3 regions of the Glutamicibacter sp. V16R2B1 genome follow, and region 3 is predicted to be linked to each of the others. Evidence: riboswitches for the same ligand, from Rfam matches in the RefSeq annotation. Region 3 holds a riboswitch; each other region holds the start of a gene.

Region 1 (5,302 bases), on a different contig from region 3:
CCATCGCCATGGCGCGCATGCCGGTGGCGATGCCGCCGGCCAGGGAGCCCTCGGTGATGGTGAAGACCCCCAGGTCCAGCAGCAGCGCCCCGGAGTCCTCCCCGACCAGGCTGATCCCCCAGGCGGCGGTCAGCCCGGCCAGCAGCAGCGGCCAGGCGCGCAGCAGGAAACGTGGGATGCTCAGCCGCGCCAGCGGCAGCATCAGCAGGGTCGCGGTGATCACCACCAGGCCCGAGACCCAGTCAATGGTGGCCACCAGCGGGATGGTGGTGGCCACGATCGCCGCCAGCTTCGCCAGCGGGTTGCGCCGGGCCAGCCAGCTGTCGCCCACCGCGGATCCCAGCAGCGGGTCCGGTCCGGAGGCCTCGGCCCGCGGGGCGGGGGCCTGCAGCTCAAGTTCCCGGGCGCCCAACGCCCGGGCGAAGTGCCCGTCATGGGTCACCGCGATCACGGCGGTGCCCTGCTCGATCACCTCGATGAGCAGCTCGGCCACCTCCCGCCAGGTGTTCGCGTCCTGCCCGAAGGTCGGCTCATCCAGGATCAGCACGTCCGGGCTGGCGGCCAACACCGTGGCCACCGAGAGCCGGCGCTTCTCCCCGCCCGAGAGCGTGTACGGGTTCGCCTCGGCCAGGTGGTCCAACCGCAGCCGGGTCAGCAGCGCGGCGGTGCGTTCGGCGATCTGCTGTTCATCAAGCCCGGTGCCGTCCTGCCCATCCCGTTCCCCCTTCGCCCGGCGCGGCCCGTAGGCCAGCTCGTCGGCAACGCTCTGGGTGACAAACTGGTGTTCGGGTTCCTGGAAGACCGTGCCGATGCGGGCCACCAGCTGCCCGGCCCGCCAGAGGAACGGCTTGTCCCCCGCCTCACCGGCCAACAGTTCAGTGGCGTGCAGCCAGCCGCTGGCCGGCTCCAGCAGCCCGCCCAGGGTCAGCGCCAGGGTCGACTTGCCCACCCCGTTCGCGCCGCGGATCACCAGTGCGCCGCCGGCGGGCAGTTCCAGGTCCACCGCCGCGGTCAACGGGGCCTTCTTTGAACGCCTGGCCTGCAGCTCGCTGGCCCGCAGCAGTTCACTGCCCGGGCTGGTGCGTGGGGTACGGGTGTGCGGGACGTAGCCGGGCACCCAGATCCCGGCCTCGGCCAGCTCCCGGCGCAGCGGCTGGTCGCTCAGCAGCGCCTGCGGGGCCACGTCATGACTGATCCCGCCGCCGGGCTCCAGCACCAGCACCCGGTCCACGTGTTCCACCCAGGTCTCCACCCGGTGCTCGACCACGATCAGGGTCGCTGCCGTGCGCTCGGCGGCGTTGAGCACCGCGTCGCGTACCCCCAACGCGCCCTCCGGGTCAATGTTGGCGGTGGGTTCATCCAGCAGCATCAGCCCCGGGCGCATGGCCAGGATCCCGGCCAGGGCCAGGCGCTGCTTCTGTCCCCCGGACAGCTGCTGGGTGGGATGTTCCGGCGCCAGCTGGCCCAACCCGACCGCCTCCAGTGCCAGGGGAATGCGCCGGGAAATCTCCTGCGGGTCCACCCCGAGGTTTTCCGCCCCGAAGGCCACGTCGTCTTCCACCCGGGCCTGCACGATCTGGGTTTCCGGGTCCTGCTGCATCAGGCCCACACCCTGGCGCGGCCCGAACGCGTCCTGCTCCCCCACCAGCAGCTGCCCGGTACACCCGGCCAGCTCGGAAACGTCCAGGACCCCGGCCATGGCGTGCAGCAGCGTGGATTTGCCCGCGCCGCTGGGTCCCAGCAGCAGCACCCGCTGCCCGGCCGGAACCTCCAAATCCAGGGCGTGCAGGGCCGGTTGCTGCCGGTCGGCGTGCTTCCAGCCGAACCCGCGCGCGCTCACGGACAGGGCACCGGATTCCAGCTGGGGCAGCGCGGCGTGGTTCGTGATGCCGGCGGTCATTGCTTCGCCCGCCCAAAGACCGGTTCACGGTTCGCCCTGCGGCTGGGCAGCGCGGAAAGCGCCCCGGTGGCCGCCAGCGCGCGGGTGGCGAAGTAGGACAGGATGCCGGCAATCACCAAGCCGGAGAGGCTCATCGCCGCCACGTGGAAAAGCTTCATGCCCGCGGTGTATTCCGCATAGTAGGCCATCAGGTAGGCCTCGCTTAGCGCACCGAACAGTCCGGCGCCCAGCCCCGCCAGCATCGCCACCCCAAGGCTCCACACCCGGTAGCGGAAGAGCGCGAACACCACCTCGGCGCCCAGCCCCTGGACAATGCCGGAAACCAGCACGGTGATGCCCCACTGCGAGCCCAGCAGCGCGGAGATCACCGCGGCCAGCAGTTCACAGTACAGGGCGGCGCCGGGCTTGCGGATGATCAGGGCCCCGAGCACTGCCGGGAAGAGCCACATCCCGGCCACGAAGGCGCTAGCCGGCGGGAAGGCCACAAAGGCCAGGGAAATGAAGCCGTAACCGGCGTTCCAGCCCCAGAACACCACGCCCGAAGCCACGGCGATCACCGAGGCGACGACGATGTCGGCGACCTTCCACGAGCTGCTGGCCCGCAACGGTGTTGTTGTCACTTGGATATCCTCCTGAATCAGGAGGGGAGCATGTATGCGAACCGGGGCGCGTCCCCGGGGGCATACCTGAGATTCTCGACTTCCTTCGCCGGTACTAGCCGGGGCAGGTTCGAGGGTCTGCGATCTATCGCACTCTCAGCGTCTTTTACCCTTACGCCTGCCGTGACGCGCCTGGCGGCACGGCAGCGGGCTGGTATGACGCTCCCCTGTCGGTTTATGTCTGCGTTGCCACCATACCCCAGGATGCCGGTCGGGCAGAACCCGCACCGGCGACCGGTTTGAGGCGGACGTCATATTGCTCTTGCTCCGGCCGCCAGGCGCCGCCTAGCGGGAGCGGGTGAGCACCGGTTCCCGGTGGGCCCGGCGGCTGGGCAGGGAGGCCAAGGCACCGGTGTTGGCCAGCATGCGGGTGAGGAAGAACGAGCAGATCCCGGCGATCAGCAACCCGGAGACGCTCATCGCCGCCACATGGAACAGCTTCATCCCGGCGGTATAGTGCACGAAGTGGGCGGTGATGTAGGCACCGTTGAGGGCGCTGAGGAAGCCGGAGCAGAAACCGGCCAGCATGGCGGCGGACAGGTTCCACACCCGGTAGCGCAAGAGCGCGAACACCAGCTCGGCGCCCAGCCCCTGCAGCAGCCCGGAGACCAGCACCGTCAGTCCCCAGTGGGTGCCCAGCAGGGCCTCGATGATGGCGGCCAGCAGTTCGCAGTACAGTGCCGCACCGGGCTTGCGAATGATCAGCGCCCCGAGGACCGCGGGGAACAGCCACATGCCCGAGAGCAGCGCGCTGGCCGGCGGGAACGCGGCGAAGGCCAGCGTCACGAAACCATAACTGGCGCTCCACGCCCAGAACACCACGCCCGAGGCCACGGCGATGACCGAGGCGATCACGATGTCCGCGACCTTCCATGAGGTGCCGCCGGTTCGCTTGGTTGTTGCCATTTTCTTCCATCCTCCTGGTTCAGGAGGGGAGCACATGCGGATGCGCAGGGAGCTGTCCCTGCCGCACATCTGAGATTCTCGACTTCCTTCGCCGGTACTAGCCGGAGCAGGTTCGAGGGTCTGCGATCTATCGCACTCTCAGCGTCTTCCACCGGTCCCGGCCACCGGCGTTTGCTGCGCGGTGAGCCTCGGGGACGGTATGACGCTCCCCTGTCGTTTCTTGTCAGCAGATTGCCGCGGCGATCCGTGGATCACCCGATGCCATGTCTGCGATGCCACCATAGCTCAGGATATGCTTTCGATAGAAAGAGAAGTCCCCATGCGAACAGGAGCGCGAAGAATGAAACCAATGATGAAGCTGCTCGCCACCGGCATTTCCCTGGGAGCCGGGTTTGTCGGCAGCAAGCTGGTGGACCGCCTGTGGAAGGGATTCACCGGCAATGACGCCCCGCGCCACGGCCAGGAAGCCGAAGCCGAAGCCTCGATGCGCCAGGCCCTGGCGTTCGCCGTCTTCTCCTCCGTGGTGGCCGCGATCATCCAGGTCCTCACCGACCGCGGCACCCGCAAGGCGTTGGCCAAGCTGAACAAGTAGTTCCCCGGCGATTGCGCCGTGGACAGGCAGGGCCTCGGAGCACCGTGATGCGGTGCTCCGGGGCCCTTGTTCGTGGTGCCGGCAGTGGCGCTAGTCCTTGTTCTGGCGGCTGGCGTTCTCCACCACGGTGCGCAATTCGTCGCTGTACAGCGTTTCGCGCTTCACGTGCTTGGTGCGGTACCCAGAACGGCCAATCATGTGCGCGGAGACCGGTGCGGTCAGCAGCTGCACGCCCCAGGCCAGGGCGAGCACCGGCACCACCTGCCAGGAGCGCAGGTGGATGGCCAACCCGATGAACAGCAGCAGGAAGCCAAGCACCTGCGGCTTGGTGGCCGCATGCATCCGGGTGAGCAGGTCGGGGAAGGTCAACAGGCCTATGCCGGCGATCAATGACATCAGCGAGCCGACGATCATGCAGCCGGCGGCCACAATTTCCAGGAACTGATCCATCACGCATTCCTCTGGTCGGAAACGAACCGGGAGACGGTGACCGAGCTGATGAAGCCGATGGCGCAGGCGATCACCACGAACAGGATGTGGTTGGTGTGCCGGTTCAGGTACATTTCCAGGCACAGGGCGGCGGAGATGATCAGCAGCATCACATCCAGGGCCAGCACCCGGTCCAGGATGGAGGGTCCGCGGGCGACCCGGATCAGGCAGGCCACCGCACCCACCGAGAGCAGCACTCCGCTGATTCCCACGATGATGTAGCTCAACGCTTTGCCTCCTTGGCCTTCTGGCGGGCGCGCTGGGCGATGTCCTTGCGCACCTGCTTGACGTACTCGTACTCGTCGTGGCTGCCGATGGCCATGATCACCCGCCGTTCGATTTCATGGATCTTCGCCCGGGAGCGGGCGACCTTGATGGCGTTGGAGGCGTTGAGGTAATGCAGGTACAGGGTGGAGCTGCGCCGGTCCACCTCCACCACGAACGATCCGGGGATCAGGGTCAGCACGTGCCCGACCGTGGTGACGATCAGGTCCGAGTCGGTGTGCAGGCGCACCGCGATGATGGAGCTGCGGGTCTTCTGGCGCCGGAAAAGCGCCAGGTAGGAAACCTCCAGGCTGGCCGCCACCACCTGCATGATGAACCAGCCCAGCAGCAGGAAGCAGTACCACGGGTTGATGCGCCCCGACAGACGCACCGGGGGCAGCGGGAACAGGGCGACCAGCAGCAGGGACAGCAGCGCCCCCACGATTAGGGTTCCGGGGGTGAAGTCCTGCCACAGCGCGCCCCAGACCAGGG
Region 2 (5,302 bases), on a different contig from region 3:
CACGCACCATGCCGATCGCCGCCGCGGTGGCCGCATCGAACTCGGGGGAGGAGTAGGTGGCCAGCCACTGCCGGTAGGGGTGTTGCCCGTGCCCGGCCGCCGCCAGCCGGGACCCGACGTCCTGGTAGATCCAGTAGCAGGGCAGGATCGCGGCGATCAGCACCGGGTAGTGGTGCCCGGCCGCCGCCAGGTGGTTCACATAGTTCGCGGTGGTCTCGCTGCCGTGCGCCGCGGTGTCCAGCGCGAATTCGCGGTGCAGCGCCATTTCCTCCTCGAACGTCGCCGAGGCGGCGGCGGCCCAGAAGCGCTGGGCGGCCGCGTCCGGGGCGATGATGCTGGCCTGGGCCAGCACCTGGGCGTAGCCGCGCAGGTACAGGGCGTCCTGGTTGATGTAGTAGTCGAAGTTCGCCCGCGGCAGGGTGCCCGCCCGCAGCTGGCGGATGAAGTCCAGCTCATCGATCCCCTCCCGGATCCCGGCGATGTCCTGCCACCACTGCTGCATCGGGTCCTGCGCCGGCGCCAGCCCCTGCCCGGACCACAGCCCGGCCAGGTGGTGCACCGGCCCGTGCCCGGCCCCCACTGACAGCTGCCCGGAGGCGGCGATCGCCTCGGCCAGGTACTCCTTGGCCGCGCCCAGCGCCGCCGCCCAGTTACCGCCGCGCGCGTACAGGCTGGCCAGGGCGCTGGAGAGCGTGCACCCGGTGCCGTGCGTGTTTTCGGTGTCGATCCGCGCGGCCGGGAAGTCGGCCAGCACCCCGGTGGCGTCCACCAGCGCGTCCGGGCACTGCTCCCCGCCCAGATGCCCGCCCTTGGCCACCACCAGCACGTCGTGGGCGGCGGCCAGGCGCTGCGCCTGGGCCAACACGCCATCCCAGGTGGTGGCGCGCGCTTCACCCAGCAGCACCGCCAGTTCGTCCATGTTCGGGGTCAGCACCGTGGCCCGGGCCAGCAGCCGGGACATCGCCTGGTGGGCCGCGTCATCCAGCAGCCGGTCCCCGCTGGTGGCGATCATCACCGGGTCGAGCACCACCGGCAGCCCGGCCGGCTGTTCGCCCAGCCACTGCTGCACCGCGTCGATGATCCCGGCGTTGGCCAGCATCCCGATCTTCACCGCGTCGATGCGCACATCGGCGGCGATGCTGCGCAGCTGGGCGGTGACGAACTGCGGCTCAACGGCCTGCACCGCGTCCACGCCCCGGGTGTTCTGCGCGGTCAGGGACGTGATGGCGGCCATCCCGTAGCCCCCGGTCGCGGCGATCGCCTTCAAATCCGCCTGGATTCCGGCGCCCCCGGAGGGGTCGGAACCGGCGATGGACAGGATGTTGTGGATCATTTCGCCTCCTGCCAGGCGCGCAGCAGCCCGCCGGCGGCCGCACCGGGGTCGGTGCTGGAGCAGATGGCGCGCACCACCGCCATGCCCTCGGCCCCGGCCGCGCGCAGCGCCGGGGCGTCCTCGGCCTGCAGCGCACCGATGGCCACGCAGGGCAGCTGGGCGATCTTCCGGGCCCGGGCGAAGCCCTCGATCCCGATCGGGGTGGGGTGGTCCTTCTTGGTGGGGGTGGCCCGGATCGCCCCGACGCCCAGGTAGTCGATCATCGAGGCGTTCGCGTTCGCCGCCGCCAGCTGCTCATCGGTGGAGGCGCTCAACCCCAAGGTGGCGTCCCCGATCAGTTCGCGCACCCGCTGCACCGGCAGGTCCTGCTGCCCGATGTGCACCCCGGTGACCGCGGCCCCGGCGGCCCGTGCCGCCAGGTACACGTCCACCCGGTCGTTGACCAGCAGTTCGGCCCGGCCCGCGGTGAGCTGACCGGCGGCCAGGGCCAGTTCATAGAATTCGCGCGCGCTTTCCTCCTTGGCGCGCAGCTGGATCCACTGCACGCCGGCCTGCACGGCGGCCTGGATGACCTCAAGGGTGCGGTGTGGGGTGCAGCTGGCGGTGTTGGCGACCAAATATACGCCGAGATTTCGCATGATTGTCCTTAAACCGCCCCCCTGCGGGGCCGGCGGGTTGAGTCGTGGGGGGATGAAGAATGAGGGATCTAGAGTTCCTCGATGCGCACCGCACCCAGTTCCTGCGGATCGGTCAGGGCCAGGGCGTCGAGGAACTGCGCGGCAAAGCTGCCCGGCCCCAGGGACAGGGCGGCGGCGCGTTCGGCGGCCCGCCCATAATAGGCGTGGGCGGCAACGGTGGAGGTGAACACGTCCTGCCCGGCGGCGATCGCCGCCGCGGCGAACGCGCCCAGGGCACACCCGCCGCCGGTGACGCGGGTCAGTTCGATCCCGTCGGTGTGCACCATGACCGTGCGCTGGGCGCTGACCACGGCGTCGGCCGGCCCGGAAATCGCGACCACCGCGCCGTGGCGTTCGGCCAGTTCCCGCCCGGCGGCGATGGCCGCGGCCACGGGGTCGGCCGAATCCACCCCGCGCCCGGCGGACTGGTGCCCGGCCAGGGCCATGATCTCCGAGGCGTTGCCGCGGATCAAGGCGGGGCGCAGCGAAACGATGCGCTGGGCGTAGCGCGTGCGCACCGGCAGCGCGCCAACGGCCACCGGGTCCAGCACCCAGGGCGTGTTGGCCTGGTTCGCGGCCTCGATCGCCTCATCCATGGCGGCCAGCTGTTCGGTGCTGGGGGTGCCCAGGTTCACCAGCACCGCGCAGGCGGTCTTCGCGAACGGCCCGGCCTCCCCGGGCAGGTTCGTCATGGCCGGGGCGGCGCCGGCGGCCAGCAGCGCGTTGGCGGTGAAGTTGGCGACCACGGTGTTGGTCAGGCAGAACACCAGGGGGCTGGTGTGGCGCAGTGAATGGATCACGGCAGGCAGGGTCATGTGCGACATCCCTCCGCTAGTTTGAACTAGTTCAGGTTCGACGGGTGTCATCTCAGTCGGCGGCGCCGACACCCCGTGTCACTCGTGACCGAGCGTACGCAATCGCCCACCCGTTGACAAACCTGTGACGCGCCGCACCGCGCCGCCCCAGGTCAGGGCCGGCCCGGCGCGCCCGGCGGTGCTGCAGGGCCGGCAGCAGCCGGGCGCCCATGTGCCGCTGACGGGTGCTTTTCGGGGCCGGGGTGCGGGATGAGCAGCCGCGCCGGGAAGCACAGCACCGCCAGGCTGAGCCCGACCCATCCGTAGTCAAACCCGTAGCCGCAGAACAGCAGGGCGCCCAGGGCGGCGGTCACGGTGCGCAGCGAACGCAATTCGATCACCTGCCGGTACCAGCGCTCCCAGTGCCCATCCACCGCCCAGGCCACCTGCATCCGCCGGCTGGCCAGGCGCACGGCGGCGTGGGCCAGCAACAGCACCGCCACCAGCAGCAGGATGAACGCCGCCGGGGCGGTGACCAGCCCCCACAGGTAGTCCAGTGGCGGGCGCAGCAGGAAGTAGACGCTGGCGGCCATCAGCAGCCCGGCCACCGGGTAGATCCAGCGCGGAAGCGGTCCCCAGTGCCGGGGCCCGGTCCGACCGGCCTTGCCGTGCACGTACCCCATGCTGCTGCCGGTGATCACCAGGTAGAGCAGGGCGGCGCCGGTGATCAGCACCATCAGGTGCATCCCCGGCCGTGCATCGGGCAGGGCCTGCGGCTGCGGTGAGTGCGTGGGCCACAGGACGAGCAGCAGGATCAGTGAGGCGCCCAGCGCCACGTACTGGGTGGCGAACAGGTGATCGCGCAGGGCGCGCACCGGATGCCGCGGCACGGCGGTGACGCCCTCGAAGTTCTGCGGCGGGCGCCAGAACAGCATCACCAGGGCGACGCCGAGCACGGCGTAGTTCCCTACCGAATCCCAGCCGTCGCCCAGCGCGCGCAGCCGCTCAAGGTCCCCGTCCGCGGCCTGCTGGTGGAACCACCGGGCCTTGTAGTGCAGGGCGGCCGCGCCGTTGGCGGCCAGGACCACGGCCACGGTGCGGTACAGCCGGTTCAGCCACACCCGGCGCAGCACCCGGTTGTCGTGCCGCGAGATCCCCGGCAGCGGCCTGCGGCGCAGGATCACCAGGCTGGCCAGGAGGGTGGCGGCCACCAGCAGCCCCAGGCAGAGGGCCAGGTACGGCAGCACCTCGCCGGCCGGGCGCAACCCGTCGGCGGCCGGGATGAAGTAGCTCATTTCCTCTTCGCTGAGCTCGCGCTGCGCGGTGGGAGCCCGGTAGGGCACATCGCCCGCCGCCCACAGCGCGGTGAGCGAGCCGGCCAGGACCAGGACGAGGGCCGCCACCAGCTTGCCCGGCACCAGCCCGGTGCGCGGCTGCGGGTCGGCGCTGCGCTGCACGCGCGGCCCGGTGAACTGGGCCAGCACGTAGACGAACCCGACCCACAGCGCCGGGGTGGCGGCCCGCCCCACCGCGCCCGGCCAGCCGCCGGGCACCGCCTGCCCCTCCGCGCTGATCAGGTAGAAGGCATCGAACCAGTCGGTGGAGACGGCGGCGAGGAACCCGATGAGCGCGCACCACCGGGCGTACCGGCGCGCCTGGGACAGCAGGTTCCCGCTCCCGCTCGGGCTGAGGGCCCGCAGGATCAGCGCCACCAGGGCGGCGGCGACGGCGAACGAGCCCAGCGGGGCGCTCAGGTCGGTCATCGGCCCTCCTTTATCCAGCCCAATGTATCAACCCGGTGGCGCAAACGGGGGCCGGGGGATGACGTACGCTCGAGCCATGGGAATCTTCACCTCACAGCAGCCGCCGGAACCGGTCGGGGAAACCGCGCCGCCGGTCGACGAGCACCCGGGCAAGATCGCGGAGATGATCGCGCACCTGCGCCGCTCCGCCGACGCGCGCATCACCCATCCGCGCCGTTTCCGCGCCCAGCAGCTGCGGGCCCTGGAGAAGATGCTGGCCGAACGCAAGGAGGACTTCATCGCCGCGCTCGCCGAGGACCTGGGCAAGAGCGCGACCGAGGCGAAGTTCTCCGAGATCGACTTCCTGCGCACGGAAATCGACGTTGCCCAGCGCCACCTGGCCGAGTGGATGGACTCCACCTCGGTGAAGGTGCCGCTGTCGCTGCAGCCGGCGATGGCCAAGATCGAGCCGCGGCCGCTGGGGGTGGTGCTGATCATCGGCGCCTGGAACTATCCGCTGCAGCTGCTGCTGGCCCCGCTGATCGCCGCGATCGCGGCCGGCAACGCGGCGGTGCTCAAGCCCTCCGAACTGGCCCCGGCCACCTCCGGCACGATCGCCCGGCTGCTGCCGCACTACCTGGACCCGCGGGTGTACGCGGTGTGCGAGGGCGGGGTGGACACCGCCACCGAGCTGCTGGCCGCGCGCTGGGACCACATCTTCTACACCGGCGGGGCGCGGGTGGCGCGGATCGTGGC
Region 3 (5,302 bases):
GGGCCATCTGCCGATCGGCGGCCACCGCGTACACGGCCTCGGCATACTTCGCGGCCAGCTCCCGACCCTGCGGGGAGGAGCCGGCCTGGAACAACACCGGGGCCCGCTGCGGGCCGCCGGGAACGTTCAGGGGGCCACGCACCGTGAAGTGCTCCCCCACGTGTTCGATGGGCTGCAGAAGTTCCGGGCTGGCGAAGTCCCCGTCCCGGCTGGCCTGTATGGCCTGGGCCGGGAAGGAATCCCACAGTCGGCGCACCACCTGAATGAATTCATCGGCTCGCGCATATCGGGTGTCATGGTCCCCCAGCCCGGGCATCGAATGGTTCTGCGCCTCGGCATCCCACATGCTGGTGACCACGTTGACCCCGGCCCGTCCGCCGGAGAGGTGGTCCAGGCTGGCCAGCATTCTGGCGGCATGGAATGGGGAGTAGAAGCTGGAGGAGACAGTACACACCAAGCCTATGTGTTCGGTGTGCTGGCTCAACGCCGAGAGCAGGGTCAGCGGCTCGTAGAACCAGGTGGGTCCGGCCTTTGCGGCCTGCGGGGAGATGGATTGGCCGTCGGCCAGGAACACCGCGTCCAGCAGCCCGCGCTCTGCGGTCTGCGCCAGCTGCGTGTAGTACCCGGTGTCGCCCAGGCGTTCGGCAGCGGAGTCCGGGTCCCGCCAGGCAGCCTGGTGGTGGCCTGCACCGTAGATGAACAGGTTGAGTTTCAATTGCTTGGGGCTCATCCCTTAACCAGTCCCCCATCCACGATCAGGTTCTGTCCGGTCACGCCGCGGGCCCAGGGGGAGGCGAAGAACAGGACGGCGTCCGCCAGTTCGGCCGGGCTGGTGACCTTGCGCAGCGGTGTGCCGGAGGCGATGAAGTCAAAGACCTCTTCCGGGGTGGCCGCGGAGGCGTCGGTCGTGCGCAGCAGTCCGCCCGAGACCATGTTCACGGTGATCCCCTCGGGTCCCAGGTCATCGGCGAAGGTGCGGGTCAGCGACAGCAGTGCCGCCTTGGTGGCCGTGTAGTCGTGGTACGGGACCACCGGATGCTGGAAGAGGTTCGTGCCGATATTGATGATCCGTCCAAAACCGGCTTTGCGCATGTTCGGCAGCACGGCCTGGATTGCGGCGACCGGGGCCAGCACCGACCCGGTGAACTGCTTGCTCAAATCGGCCGCGCTGAGTTCGCCAGCCTTGGGCCGGGCGTCCCCGTTGAAGGAGAAGTCGACCAGCGCGTTGTTGACCAGCGTGGTCAGCGGCTTGCCGAAGTGCTCTTCGGCCTGGCGGACCAGGTCCTTCAGCTGCCCGGCTTCACGCACATCAGCCTGTACGGCCAGGGCCTGTTCGGGGTAGCGGACAGCCAGATCGTTGGCGGCCTGCCCCGAGGAGTGGTAGTTGAGGACCACGTTCGCTCCGGCGTCCAGGAAGGCGGTGCTGATGGCCGCGCCCAGCCCGCGCGCGGCGCCAGTGACCAACACCTGCTGCTCTGCCAGGGGCAGAGCACTGTTGCTGGTTTCGACGGTGGTGGTTTGTGTGTTCATGGTGTTCGAACTCCTTGAATGTGGGTCAAGGCGAACGGAACCCGGTGGATACGCCGCAGCCACTCAAAGGTGCGGGGCATCGTGGAATCCAGGACATTCCCTTCGCCAGTACTAACTGGTGCAGGTTCGACGGGTGTTTTCTCAGCCGCTGCGGCGGCACCCCGTGTCACTAACCCCATTCCTACCACATCCAGCGACCAGGCACCGACTTGGAGACTTTTTGGCCCGGACAATGCCGAGGCCGCGCCGTTGCCGTTACGAAAACGGACGGGACCGGACTCCTTGTCGCTTTGCCGGAACCGGCCTACGGTGAGGATATGGACACGGTAAATGACAAGGGCAAGGACCCCTACGCACCAGAAAACATCGACACCGGCGAAGTGTCACCCGAGCAGCTGAAGAAGTGGCGTGATGAGGGCGGGGCATCGCACACCCGTCCGGGCCAGGACGAGGATCCGGGAACCGCGACCAACTAGCGCGGTCTGCGTCACGGACACCACATGAAGGTGCCCCGGCGGTTCGGGCGATAGTGTCGCCCCGAAGCGATAAGGTGCTGGCTGTACACCACAGGCAGCACCTTATTTTTGGTGCGCCCACTGCATCGAAGGGAACCTTCTACCGCATGCGCAGCCCGCGTCGCTTCATCACCCTGGCCCTCTTGCTTGGCTCACTGTCACTGACCTCATGCTCGGCCGGGACGCTCAGCGATTTCAACCCCGACGCCGCTCCAGGGCAAACGCAGTCACAAGCCCCCTCCACCGGCGGCCCCATCACCGAAGAGCAAAGCCTTGAGTTCGCAGAATCGCTGGCGTTGCTTGAGGAAATCGACGTCAAGGGCCGCGCCCCGAAGACCGGGTACTCGCGCGAGGAATTCAGCAAGGGCTGGAAGGACCCCGACCGCAACGGGTGCGACGCGCGCAATGACATTCTCGCCCGGGACCTGAAGGACGTGGAATACCGGGAGGGACGCATTGAATGCGTGGTGCTCAGCGGCGTACTTGATGACCCCTACACCGGCAAGAGCATCTCCTTTGTGCGCGGGCAGGGAACCAGCAGCGCGGTGCAGATCGACCATGTGGTGGCGCTTTCGGATGCCTGGCAGAAGGGCGCCCAGCAGTGGGACGCCGAAACCCGCCTGAACTTTGCCAACGACCCGCTGAACCTGATGGCTGTGGATGGCCCGACCAATGCATCCAAGGGCGACAAGGACGCGGCAACGTGGCTGCCGCCCAACCGCTCCTTCCGGTGCAGCTACGTTTCCCGTCAGACGCAGGTGAAGGCGAAATATGACGCGTGGATGACAAAGGCCGAACAGGCGGCCATTGAGAAGATCCTGCGCAGCTGCCTCTAACCGCGCACACCCCCGGCTCACGGCGGTGAACCGGTTTTTCCTAGGTTTACCCTGCTCCCCGAGGCGCCGCTTCATCCCACTGCGGTAGGTGAGCAGGCACATCTAGTCCTTTCGGAGGATTCCTTCGGACAACTATTTGTGCAATTATTGTAATTACAGTCATTGGTTTTTCACGGGACAGCGTGGTCTACGGAACAAGGGATGCGTGATGCAGAGATGAAGATGCGGCTTCTGGGGGTTGCGCTTTTGGTGTGCGGTGCCGCGGTCTTCATCTTTGCCCTCAACGTCCAGCATCGTGAGTTGGCCTACGGTCTGCTTACCGGGGCATACCTGCTCTTCGTGCTGGCCGTATGCGCGCTGGTCGGACGAATCGTGGGAGCCTCGCGGGTGGGGCCACCCAGCGGCGAATGATCCGCACGCCCCCGTTGCGGCTCTGCACCGAAGCCGGCCACGATCACACGGTGAACGTGAAAGATCTGCTTGATAGTCAAACTGTGGCGCGGATTTCGCGATGAAAGCCGACCAGGCCGACCCGCTGCGGGAACGCCGTGTGAAGCGAGGCCACGTGAACGGCCCCCGACATCAACCCCACACTTCATCAAAAAGTATCGACAGGTTCACTCCCGTGGGATAAACATGTGACGATCACTTGTTTACCTCTAGGGGATTTTCCATGTCTACCTCCAGACGTCTGCCCAGGGTCGGTTTCACTGCCCTGGCGTCCTTTTCGCTCATTGCCTCCGGCGCCGTTGGCGCGCAGGCAGCGCCCACCGACCCAAGTCGGGCCAAGGAAGTAGAGCTCAACCTGCTGAGCATCAATGACTTCCACGGACGCATCCAGGCCGAGGGCGAATCTGCCGGAGCTGCAGTACTGGCCGGAGCGGTCGCAAAATATCGGCAGGAGAATGCGAATACCCTCTTTGTCTCGGCCGGCGACAACATCGGTGCCTCCACGTTCGCCTCCGCTTCACAGCAGGATGCGCCCACGATTGACGCGCTCGGCGCCGCCGGGTTGGACCTGTCGGTGGTGGGCAACCACGAATTCGATCGTGGTTTCCAGGACCTGGAGGAGCGTGTAATCCCCCGCTACGGCACCAAGTCCAAAGCCGAAGGAGCCGAGGGGGCGGACTATGCCCTCGGCGCGAACGTATACGAGAAGGGCACCAGCAAGCCGGTCCTCAGGGAGTACACAATCCGCGAAGTCGACGGTGTATCGGTCGGGTTCATCGGCACGGTCACCGCGGACACGGCCACGCTGGTTAGCCCCAGCGGGATCAGCGACCTCACCTTCGGCGACCAGCTCGAGGCCGCCAACCGGGTGGCAGAGAAGCTGAGCGACGGCGACAAGAAGAACGGTGAAGCCGACGTGCTGGTGCTGCTGACCCACGACGGATCCGAAAGCACGGCCTGTGACACGATTGCCAAGGAATCAACGGATTATGGGCAGCTGATCCGCAATGCCGATGAGCACATCGACGCCATCATTTCCGGACACACCCATAAGCCCTACCACTGCTCAGTGCCAATCGCGGGCACTGACCAAACCCGGCCGGTGATCCAGGCGCATCAGTACGGCACCACCCTGGGCGAAATCTCCCTGAGCATTGATGCCAGCGACGGCACGGTCACGCAGTCGGACTCCAAGCTTGTCCCCTTGGCTGCCGAAGGCGGCTCGGCTTTCAAGCCAAACGCTGCCGTCACAGAGATTGTTGACAAGGCCGTTGCCGAATCCGAAGAAGTAGGCCAGCAGGAAATCGGCGCCATCAGCGCCGACATCCTGCGCGGCGGCGAACCGGCAGGTGATGACCGCGGCGTGGAATCCACCCTGGGTAACACCATCGCCGATGTCCACTTGTGGGCGACCTCCAACGAGGACTTCGGCGGGGCCCCGGCACAAATCGCCTTCATGAACCCCGGTGGTCTGCGCGCTGATCTGCTGTACGGCCAAAACGGCATCGTCACCTACAAGGCAGCCGCGGACGTACAGCCCTTCGCCAACACCCTGATCACCATGGACATGACCGGCGCCCAGCTGTATGAAGTGCTCGAACAGCAATGGCAGCCGGAAGGAGCTTCCCGTGAAAAGCTGCACCTGGGGATCTCCGAAGGACTGAGCTACACCTACGTGGAGGACGCGGCCCGCGGTGAGCACATCACGTCGGTGAGTTTCAACGGAAAGCCCGTCGCCGACTCTGACACGTTTCGGGTCGCGGCCAACGCGTTCCTGGCCTCCGGCGGGGATAACTTCACGGCCTTCGCCGAAGCCAAGGACCATGCCGACAGCGGCCAGGTGGACCTGGACGCCACGGTGAACTACTTCAAGTCCCACGACGTCGTGGATCCAGCGCCGCTGGGCCGCGCCGTGCAGGCGGGCGCCGAATGGGCCACCGTGAGCCTCTCCTCGGCCACCCTCGCTCCTGG

Evidence for each region. A riboswitch is a leader RNA that binds a small molecule or an ion and turns the genes downstream of it on or off. The one in region 3 is predicted to bind thiamine pyrophosphate.
Region 1: another riboswitch for thiamine pyrophosphate. It lies ahead of FDN03_RS10545 (ECF transporter S component); the one in region 3 lies ahead of FDN03_RS04380 (3-oxoacyl-ACP reductase).
Region 2: another riboswitch for thiamine pyrophosphate. It lies ahead of thiM (hydroxyethylthiazole kinase); the one in region 3 lies ahead of FDN03_RS04380 (3-oxoacyl-ACP reductase).

What each region holds. Positions count from the first base shown of each region.
Region 1 is NZ_VATX01000015.1:102,813-108,114, reverse strand. Features, by position in the region: gene FDN03_RS17025 (ATP-binding cassette domain-containing protein) at 1-1,900, opposite strand, end outside; gene FDN03_RS10550 (ECF transporter S component) at 1,897-2,520, opposite strand; TPP riboswitch at 2,584-2,738, opposite strand; gene FDN03_RS10545 (ECF transporter S component) at 2,845-3,465, opposite strand; TPP riboswitch at 3,532-3,687, opposite strand; gene FDN03_RS10540 (DUF4235 domain-containing protein) at 3,815-4,057, shown strand; gene mnhG (monovalent cation/H(+) antiporter subunit G) at 4,148-4,507, opposite strand; gene FDN03_RS10530 (monovalent cation/H+ antiporter complex subunit F) at 4,507-4,773, opposite strand; gene FDN03_RS10525 (Na+/H+ antiporter subunit E) at 4,770-5,302, opposite strand, start outside.
Region 2 is NZ_VATX01000002.1:39,136-44,437, reverse strand. Features, by position in the region: gene FDN03_RS00775 (bifunctional hydroxymethylpyrimidine kinase/phosphomethylpyrimidine kinase) at 1-1,333, opposite strand, end outside; gene thiE (thiamine phosphate synthase) at 1,330-1,971, opposite strand; gene thiM (hydroxyethylthiazole kinase) at 2,040-2,825, opposite strand; TPP riboswitch at 2,817-2,911, opposite strand; gene FDN03_RS00760 (hypothetical protein) at 2,978-4,567, opposite strand; gene FDN03_RS00755 (aldehyde dehydrogenase family protein) at 4,644-5,302, shown strand, end outside.
Region 3 is NZ_VATX01000007.1:51,280-56,581, forward strand. Features, by position in the region: gene FDN03_RS04375 (LLM class flavin-dependent oxidoreductase) at 1-730, opposite strand, end outside; gene FDN03_RS04380 (3-oxoacyl-ACP reductase) at 727-1,530, opposite strand; TPP riboswitch at 1,610-1,704, opposite strand; gene FDN03_RS16390 (hypothetical protein) at 1,848-2,006, shown strand; gene FDN03_RS04385 (HNH endonuclease family protein) at 2,153-2,881, shown strand; gene FDN03_RS04390 (hypothetical protein) at 3,083-3,292, shown strand; gene FDN03_RS04395 (bifunctional UDP-sugar hydrolase/5'-nucleotidase) at 3,555-5,302, shown strand, end outside.